DNA from 2 places in the Arthrobacter sp. WCS2018Hpa-7 genome. Region 1 is predicted to be linked to the other one. Evidence: riboswitches for the same ligand, from Rfam matches in the RefSeq annotation. Region 1 holds a riboswitch; the other holds the start of a gene.

Region 1 (4,859 bases):
GGGCTCCCCCGCGTCGACCTCATCCAGTGCTATGACGAATACGTTATGGGCTATTCGCAGTCCCGGCACTACTTGGGCGGGACTGCACCCTACTTCCCCGAGGACAACGGGCCCATGCACGTGGTCCTGCTGGATGGCAGGTTGGCCGGATGGTGGCGCCATGGATTCTCCGGTGGAGCCTGCCAACTGGATGTCCGCACGAACCGGCCAACAAGCCCTCCCGAACAGATGGCCCTGGACGTCGAAGTGGAACGCTATGGGCAGTTCCTGGGCATGGAGGCCAAGCTCCTCTGAAGCGCTCACTGCAGGCGCCGGAGTTCACGCCGCACGACCGGGCTAAGCTGGGATAAGACCTAGGAGGCCTGCACTGTGAACAATCTGATCTTCTGGATCATCGTCTGCTCGTGGCTGATTCCGCTCGGGATCCGCATGTACAACCGATCCCGCGCGCGCCGGATCCAGAACGGAACCTTCCGCGGCCCCGGCTATCCCCCGCAGCAGAACCTGCCCGGCCCTGGCTATCCGGCGCAGAATTACCCGCCGCAGAACTACCCTGCGCAGGATTACCGGGGACAGGACCAGCCTGGACAGGGTTACCCGAGTCAGGGTTACCCCGGGCAGAACTACCCCTCGCAGGGCTACCCGGGCTACCCATCCGGGCCCACCGTCATCCGCCCTGTGGATGACGAACCGCAGTCCGGGCCGCCGTCGAACTCTTCATCCCCCACGCCTTTCCCGGCCAACAACGGATCTGAGCCGCAAGGCTACCGCGCCCGCAAGCTGGCAGAACTGGACGCAAAGTTCAGCAACGGGGAGATCGCCATGGAGGATTACATGAAGCAGCGCGGCGACATCATGAACGGCTGACGCCGTTGAACGAACGTGGCGCTTAGGCGAAAAACGCGTCCTGGAGCTGGGCTGAGAGCTGGCCGATTTCCGTCAGGAACCCGTCGTGGCCGATCGGCGCCTCAATGACGTGGACCGGGACATCACCTGGCAGGGCTGCCGCCAATTCCCGGGATTGGGCCGGGAAATACAAGCGGTCGCTGTCCACCGCTGCCACGAAGAACTCCGCAGTGGCGCGTGACAATGCTGCCTCCAGCGATCCACGGCCGCGTGCGACGTCGTGGGACATCAGGGCTTCGGTGATGGCGATATAGCTGTTGGCATCAAATCGTCGGACGAGCTTTGTTCCCTGGTGGTCCAGGTAGCTCTCCACCTGATAGCGGCCACGCTCCCCCAGGACCGCAGCGGCCAGTGGTGTCTCCTGGTGCTGGGCTTCCCGGCCAAAGCGGAAATCCAATTCCAGCGCCGAGCGGTAGGTGATGTGGGCGATGCGCCGGGCCAGGGCGAGTCCGTGTTCGGGGGCCGTGCCACCGTAGTAATCGCCGTTGTTGAAGTTCGGGTCCTGACGAATGGCCAGGGTTTGGGCCTGTGCAAAGGCGATCTGCTCGGCCGTGCTGTAGGCACCCACGGATATCACGGCGCAGCGTTTCACCCGCTCCGGGAAAGTCGCTGCCCATTCCAAGGCGCGGGCGCCGCCCATCGACCCGCCCAACACTGCGTGCCAGGCCTCGATTCCCAGGGCTTCGGCCAGGCGCGCCTCAGCCTCGGTGCTGTCGCGCAGGGTGACCAAGGGGAACCGCGAGCCCCAAGGACGGCCATCCGGCGCCTCCGAGGACGGTCCGGTGCTGCCGTAGCAGCCGCCCACGATGTTGATGGAGATGACAAAGAACCTGTTGGTGTCGATGGTGGCACCGGGGCCTACCAGCTGCTCCCACCATCCCTCTTCGTCCGTGGCTCCCCGGGCAACGTGCGTGCTCCCTGTGAGGGCATGCTGGATGAGCACGGCATTGGAGGCATCGGCGTTCAGCTGCCCCCAGGTCTCATAAGCGAGGACGACGTCGGGAAGGAATCCGCCGGCTTCAAGGTCCAGCGACCCAATGGCGGCGTACTTGACGGTGCCGTCTTCTTCTCCGGATTTTGGAAGGGCTGTAGCAGTAATGGTCATTCCTTTGACACCTTAACCTCGCGCTTGCCCGTCGCCTTGCGTGCGAACAGGCCAGGTCTTCACCCGGGGCACCCCACCGCGGAGGAGGGTTGCCGGCCAGCAAGCCGGGGCTATGTGCTGGCACTCATGACCTAATACGAAGAGTCTAGGAAATACAGGGCGGTTATGGCGAAGAATGTGACATCAGTGTGACGGTTTAGGGCGTTTTCGTTCAGGAAGCAGCACTCCGGAATGCCACCCGGCGAATAATCGTCGGTCCGGGTGGCATCCAGGAACAGTGCCAGGTGCGGTCGGGCCGCTGCTTTCGGGGCTGGGTTCAGGCTCCCTTGGCGGCCCGGAACCCGGCTTCGAGGTCGGCGATGATGTCATCCACGTGCTCAATCCCCACGGACAAACGCACCAGGCCGGGGTTCACGCCGGCCACCAACTGCTGTTCAACCGTCAGCTGGCTGTGCGTAGTGGACGCCGGGTGGATGACCAGCGAGCGGACATCGCCGATGTTGGCAACATGCGAGTGCAGTTCCAGTCCGTCCACGAAGCGCTTGCCCGCTTCAACGCCGCCCTTGATGTTGAAGGCAACAATGGCGCCGGTGCCCTGTGGACCGTACTTCCGGCCACGGTCGTACCACGGGCTGGACGGCAGGCCGGCATAGGCGACCGATTCGACGTCGTCGTGGGCTTCCAGCCACTCGGCCACCTTGGTGGCGTTGGCTACGTGACGTTCGACGCGCAAGCTCAACGTCTCCAGCCCCTGGGCGATCAGGAAAGCATTGAACGGGGACACAGCGGAGCCGAGGTCGCGAAGAAGCTGGACCCGCGCCTTCAGGACGTAGGAAAGATTGGCGCCGAGCGCACCGTCCTTGCCAAGATCGCGGGCGTACACCAGGCCGTTGTAGCTCGGGTCAGGGGTATTGAAACCCGGGAAGCGTTCCGGGTCCTGGCCGAAGTCGAAGTTGCCGGAGTCCACAATCACGCCGGCAATGGCAGACCCATGCCCGCCAAGGTACTTGGTGGCAGAGTGGACCACGATGTCGGCGCCCCACTCGATGGGACGGATGAGGTAGGGAGTGGACAGTGTGTTGTCCACGATAAGTGGCACACCGGCCTCGTGGGCAGTGCGGGCGACGCCCTCGATGTCCAGTACGTCCTGGCGCGGGTTGGAAACTACCTCGCCGAAAAACAGCTTGGTGTTCGGCTGGACGGCGTCCCGCCACTGGTCCAGATTGTCCGGGTCTTCCACGAATGTCACCGAGATGCCGAACTTCTTCAGGGTGTGCGCCAGCAGGTTGTAGGTACCGCCGTACAGGCTGGGGCTCGCCACGATGTGGTCGCCGGCCTCCGCGATGTTGAGGATCGCGAAGGTCTCCGCGGCCTGGCCAGAGCTCAGCAGGAGGGCACCCAAGCCGCCTTCCAGGCTCGCGACCCGCTGCTCCACGGCATCCTGCGTCGGGTTGCCGATCCGGGTGTAGATGGGCGCGAGCTCGGCCAGGGCGAACCGGTTGGCTGCGCTCTCGGCACTGGGGAACACGAAGGACGTGGTCTGGTAGATCGGCAGTGCCCGGGCTCCGGTGGCAGAGTCAGGCTCCTGACCTGCGTGGATCTGGCGGGTTTCGAAAGACCATCCTTGGGACATGGAGTTCTCCTGTTCGTGGCGCATGGATTCTGTGGAAACGTGCTGCATGTGAGCTGGGGCCAGTCTAGGAAGTGTCCGGAGGCTTAGACAGCTTTGTGACGCCGGTGGAATCTTTCGGACTTTCAGCGTCCCTGCATGACGCCACACGGCACCGGTTATACACATCCCACCTTAGTTAGGCTTGACTTAGCTGAGACCCCGATCACAAAGTGCCAAGATGAAGCCATGCGCATGGATCACGTCTCTTACGCCTGTGAACGAGATGGCCTTTTGGCCACTACCGAACGAATTTCCGCGGCACTGGGAGTGGACGCTGTCCGGGGCGGAGTGCACCCGCGCTTCGGCACCCGGAACATGATCATTCCCCTTGCGGATAACAAGTACCTGGAAGTGGTGGAGGTCCTGGACCACCCCGCTTCCGACAAAGCACCCTTTGGCCAAGCAGTTCGTGCCCGCTCTGCCGCCGGTGGTGGCTGGATGGGCTGGTGCGTCGCTGTTGACGACCTGGCACCGTTCGAGGACCGCCTTGGCCGCTCAGCTGTTCCGGGCAACCGCAAGTTCCCTGACGGCCGCGAACTGGTGTGGCAGCAGATCGGTATCCTGGGCTTGATCGCAGATCCGCAGGTCCCGTACCTGCTCAAGTGGGAGGGCGACCCTTCACTCCACCCGTCCAGGATCTATGAAAGCGACGTCAAGATGTCCAGCCTCACCATTGCGGGCTCGGCGGAACGTGTCACCGAATGGCTCGGAGAGCCGGTGGAAAAGCCGCTTGAGGACGTCGCTGTCCAGTGGATGGCACCGCACGGCACTCCGGGAATCATGTCAGTAACTTTCGAAACCGCCTCAGGAGCCGTCACCATCTGACCATCCCGTCCATCCGGGCAAGTCCCGGCACCGGTCACCACTGTCCGGTAAAACTTCGGCCGCCATCAGCGGGTGCCAATGACGTCACCCACCGATGGCGGCCGGATATTTTTAAGCGCCCGTTGCCGTTGACGGCCGGCTACCCCAGTCCCATCGCCTTGCCGAACAGGCTGAAGCCGACGAACGCCACGATGTCCAGCAACGCGTGGGCAATCACCAAGGGCATGACCCGCTTGGTCTTGGTATAGATCCAGGCGAACACCAAACCCATGACCACGTTGCCGATGAACGGCCCAAAGCCCTGGTACAGGTGGTAACTCCCCCGCAGGACGGCGCTGACCAGAATGGCCA
Region 2 (4,859 bases), on a different contig from region 1:
CAAGGCGGACGTCAGGGATCCGGCGGAATTGCTTGCCAACTACCTCAGCCTGGACTTCCCGGTGATCATCAGCCGCACGGCAGACTCCGAAGCAGGCGGCATCGACGCCCGCTCCGATGACGGCCTGTCAGCACGGCTGGACAAGGACGCCGTTGCCCAATTGCGCTCCCACCTCGGGGGCAAGGTCACCGTGATGCTCGGCCACTCGGGCGTGGGCAAGTCCACCATGGTCAATGCGCTGACAGGGGCGGAGCGGGCCACCGGCGGCGTTAACGCTGTGACAGGACGTGGACGGCATACGTCCTCCTCCGCTTTGGCCCTGAAGCTCGCCGACGCGCCGGCCGGCAGCTGGATCATCGATACCCCCGGTATCCGGTCCTTTGGCCTTGCCCATGTGGACCCGGACCGGATTCTGCACTCGTTTCCGGATCTTGAGCCCGGGACGGAGGCCTGTGAGCGGGGCTGCAAGCACGACGCCACTGCCATCAACTGCGGGCTGGATCCGTGGGTGAACGACGGCCATGCAGGACCGTCAGGGGTAGCGCGGTTGGCCTCATTGCGCCGTTTGCTCGGTGCCGACCCCCGACTGGAAGCAAAAGAGACCAAGGAACTGGGCACGGTCAACTGATCGTTGCGGCTTCACGTCCCCGCTGCAGCGCGCGTTTCAGGATAGTTTGGTGGCATGACCCATCCCGTTTCCACCTACAACGATGACCTGCGCCTTGCCCACGTCCTCGCTGATTCTGTCGATGCCCAGACCATGGACCGCTTCAAGGCTCTGGACCTGAAGATCGAAACCAAGCCAGACCTCACACCTGTCACCGACGCAGACAAAGCAGCGGAGGAGGCCATCCGGGGTCAGCTCTCCCGTTCCCGTCCCCGGGACGCTGTCCTTGGCGAGGAGTTTGGCAGCAGCGGACACGGCTCACGCCGTTGGATCATTGATCCCATCGATGGGACCAAGAACTTCGTCAGGGGCGTGCCGGTGTGGGCAACATTGATCGCACTGGTTGATGAGGGCGAACCCGTGGTCGGCGTCGTCAGTGCACCCGCCTTGGGCAAACGCTGGTGGGCTGCCAAGGACATGGGTGCCTACATGGGCCGGTCCCTTGCCGCTGCCACCCGGTTGAAGGTCTCCAACGTTTCCCAGTTGTCCGATGCCTCCTTGTCCTACTCAAGCCTGTCCGGGTGGAAGGAACGCGGGAACCTGGACGAGTTCCTGGGGCTTACCGAGGATGTCTGGCGAACCCGGGCCTACGGCGATTTCTGGTCATACTGCCTGGTGGCCGAGGGCGCAGTGGACATCGCGTGCGAGCCTGAGCTGAACCTGTACGACATGGCAGCTCTCGTCCCGATCGTCACGGAGGCCGGTGGCCGCTTCACTTCCCTGGAAGGCGACGACGGTCCGTTCGGCGGCAACGCGCTGGCCACCAACTCCATCCTTCACTCGGAAGTCCTCAAACGGCTCAACCCAGGCCTGGACGACCTCCTCTAGCGCAGGTTCCCTTTACGGTTCACAAGCTGCTTTTCAGCGAATATTCGACGGCGGAAGCCTCCTTTTGGAGGCCTCCGCCGTTTTTTCTTCGCCAAACCGGCGATTTACAACCCGGCGTAACAAAGTGCTTAACAAAGCGAAGTGACTTTGGAGGGGCCGCTGGAGGTGCCCTAACCTTTTTTACAGGTCACGAGTGCCAGCGCTAAACCCCGGTTTGCTGGCCGGCAACCCTCCATTCGCGGTGGGGTGCCCCGGGTGACGACCCGGCCGGTCCGGAACGGATGCGGCAAGCGCGGATCCCCCTATGGGGGTCCCTCTTGAGTGAGGTCCCATGAGCACAGTCACGTTCGATTCAAACATCATTCCGTCCTTTGCCGGCGAAACCCCGTCACAGGCAGCTGCAGCAGCACGGCCACTCGCCGCCGTCACTGGCGCTGAGCTGCAGGCACCCCTGATCCAGGGCGGCCACGTCCGCTATGCCAATCTGGACTACGGAGCATCGGCTCCGGCCCTGACCATCGTCTCGGCCTACCTCAACGAGGTCCTCCCTTACTACGCCAGCGTTCACCGCGGCGCGGGCTTTGCCTCCCAGATCAGCACGTCGGTCTACGAGAATTCGCGCAACATTGTCCGTGAGTTCGTCGGTGGGCGTCCTGACGATTCCGTGATTTTTACGCGAAACACCACAGACTCCCTGAACCTACTGGCTGGCTGCCTGCCGCAGATCGACGGCCGCTTCTCCGGGGAAGTCCTGTACCTGGACATCGAACACCACGCCAACCTTCTTCCCTGGCAGGGTGTCCCGCACCGCAGCGTCGTGGCGGCCTCCACCTTGGCCGCCACAGTGGACAAGCTTCGCGACGAATTGGCCCAAGGCGGGGTCAGCCTGCTCGCCGTCACGGGTGCCTCCAACGTGACAGGTGAAATCCTGCCGATCGCCGAACTCGCAGCACTTGCGCACGAATACGGCGCCAGGATCGTAGTCGATGCCGCACAGCTGGCACCTCACCGCCGGATCAACATCACGGAGGCCGATGTTGACTACGTCGTGTTCTCCGGCCACAAGCTCTATGCTCCCTTCGGCGCAGGCGTCGTAGTGGGCCGCCCGGACTGGCTCGACGCCGGGACTCCCCACCTGGCTGGTGGCGGCGCCGTCCGTGAAGCCCGCCTGGACTCCGTGAGCTGGGCAACGGGCCCTGCCCGCCATGAAGGCGGGTCCCCCAATGTCCTGGGTGCCGCAACCCTCGCCCGCGCCACGCAGGTCCTCGCCGGGTTGGACCAAGACGCGTGGCACACCCACGAAGCCGCCATCCGCACGTACCTGGTGGACGGCCTGGAAGCCATCGACGGCGTGACTGTGCACCAGATCTTCACTGACTCCGACGACACCATTGGTGTGGTCAATTTCTCCGTGGAAGGATTCGACGCCGGATTGGTGGCCGCTTATCTGGCCGCCGAGCACGGAGTTGGCCTCCGGGATGGACGCTTCTGCGCCCACCCACTGCTCAAGCGACTCGGACTTCCCTCCGGGTCCTTGCGTGCCAGCTTTGGCGTCGGCTCCCGGTTGGAGGACGCCACGAGGCTGCTCGCAGGCATCGAAGGGCTCAAGCGCAACGGACTGGGCTGGGACTACGTGGTGGACGAGGGCCGCTGGGTACCTGCCAACGACCACCGAAGCTACCCGGAGTGGGCTCCCAACACCCCCGGCACAGCAGGCGCTGCTCCCTGCACCGTTGACTAAGCGCGGTTTACCCCGGCTGCGGTAAATTCGTAGGGTATCTTTCAGCGACCCTGTGAAGGAGTTTTGGTGGCATTGCGTTCTCCGGCCGCCCCCAGCGGACAGCCCGGCATTCCCGGTCCTGCCGGACCACGTGGTCCCAAGCTCCACGCTGACCGTCGCCACGAGTTCGGCCAGAGCTTCCAAGACGGCGGAGAGCATTACGATCGCGTTCGGCCCGGATATCCCCTGGACTCCGTGGAATGGCTGGTTCCCCAAGGAGCCACCGCCGCTGCGGATCTGGGAGCCGGCACTGGCAAGTTCACTGCGCTCCTCGTGGAGCGCGGGCTGGACGTTACCGCCGTCGACCCTTCCACCGACATGCTGGAGCAACTGCGGAAGTCCCATCCACACGTCCGCGCATTGGAGGGAACGGCCGAAGCAACGGGACTGACGGACTCAGCATTCGACGTCGTCAGTGTTGCCCAGGCCTGGCATTGGTGCGATCCCCTTGCCGCGAGCTCCGAGATAGCCCGTATCCTGCGGCCGCACGGGACCTTGGGACTGGTCTGGAACCAGTTGGACACCGATGTGCCCTGGGTTCATCGGCTCTCGCGCATCATGCATGCAGGGGACGTCCACAAGCCCGGGTTCCGTCCACTTATCGGACCGGAATTTGCCGGCTTGGAGAGCCACTTCACCCGGTGGGCGGACGACGCGACGCCGGAAGACATCATGGAGCTCACTAAGTCACGGAGCTACTATCTCCGCGCCAACCACGCCACCCGGGCGAAGGTCATGGGCAACCTGGAGTGGTACCTCTACGAGCACCTCGGGCACGCACCGGGAGAGACCGTTCCGCTGCCCTACGTGACGCAGACCTGGCGGGCGTTCAAGATGCGCCCTGTGCAGCCACGGTAGGCTTGGGGTGTGAAGACCAGTACGCCCTCCTCCTCGATAGAGGACTACGTCAAGGTCATCTACTCGTATACAGAGTGGCAAGACAAGCCGATAACGTCCTCCCAGCTTGCCCAGCGCCTGGGTGTAGCCAATTCCTCCGTGTCAGAAATGGTCCGCAAGCTCAAGGACCAGGGGTTGGTGGACCACCAGCCCTACAGCGCCATTCGCTTGACCGCGGCGGGTATGCGCCTGGCCCTTGCCATGGTGCGCCGGCATCGCCTCATTGAGACCTATCTGGTGGAAGAACTCGGGTACAGCTGGGATGAGGTCCATGATGAAGCCGAGATGCTGGAGCATGCGGTGTCAGATACCTTTATCGAGCGGATGTCCGACAAACTTGGCCACCCGGTCAGGGACCCGCACGGCGATCCGATTCCCTCCGCGGATGGCTCCGTTGAACTGCCGCACGCCTACCGCATGATCGAACTGGACCAAGGACACTCCGGCCGTATCACCAGGATCAGCGACGAGAACCCCGATCTCCTCAGGTACCTTGCAGCGGAAGAGATCACCCTCGACGCCCCCGTTGAAGTGGTCGGACGTAAACCGTTCGGCGGAGCACTGGTGGTGCGGATTGGAAACGGCGCCACAGGCCGCGAGTTCGATCTCGCCGACGAAGTCACGTCCGCACTCTGGGTCCAGAGCGCCGAAGCCCACGAAGGCTGCGTCCTTCCCGCCCGCTGACCC

Evidence for each region. Region 1 has a riboswitch for S-adenosylmethionine ahead of RQH14_RS17160 (homoserine O-acetyltransferase). Riboswitches for the same ligand answer to the same signal wherever they lie in the genome.
Region 2: another riboswitch for S-adenosylmethionine. It lies ahead of RQH14_RS07575 (aminotransferase class V-fold PLP-dependent enzyme); the one in region 1 lies ahead of RQH14_RS17160 (homoserine O-acetyltransferase).

The regions. Positions count from the first base shown of each region.
Region 1 is NZ_JAVTJB010000017.1:101,772-106,630, reverse strand. It holds gene RQH14_RS17170 (winged helix DNA-binding domain-containing protein) at 1-294, shown strand, start outside; gene RQH14_RS17165 (hypothetical protein) at 370-867, shown strand; gene RQH14_RS17160 (homoserine O-acetyltransferase) at 890-2,011, opposite strand; SAM riboswitch class IV at 2,027-2,143, opposite strand; gene RQH14_RS17155 (bifunctional o-acetylhomoserine/o-acetylserine sulfhydrylase) at 2,328-3,668, opposite strand; gene RQH14_RS17150 (VOC family protein) at 3,870-4,508, shown strand; gene RQH14_RS17145 (type II CAAX endopeptidase family protein) at 4,648-4,859, opposite strand, start outside.
Region 2 is NZ_JAVTJB010000005.1:61,001-65,859, forward strand. It holds gene RQH14_RS07565 (ribosome small subunit-dependent GTPase A) at 1-628, shown strand, start outside; gene hisN (histidinol-phosphatase) at 683-1,495, shown strand; SAM riboswitch class IV at 1,681-1,794, shown strand; gene RQH14_RS07575 (aminotransferase class V-fold PLP-dependent enzyme) at 1,827-3,236, shown strand; gene RQH14_RS07580 (class I SAM-dependent methyltransferase) at 3,309-4,133, shown strand; gene RQH14_RS07585 (metal-dependent transcriptional regulator) at 4,143-4,856, shown strand.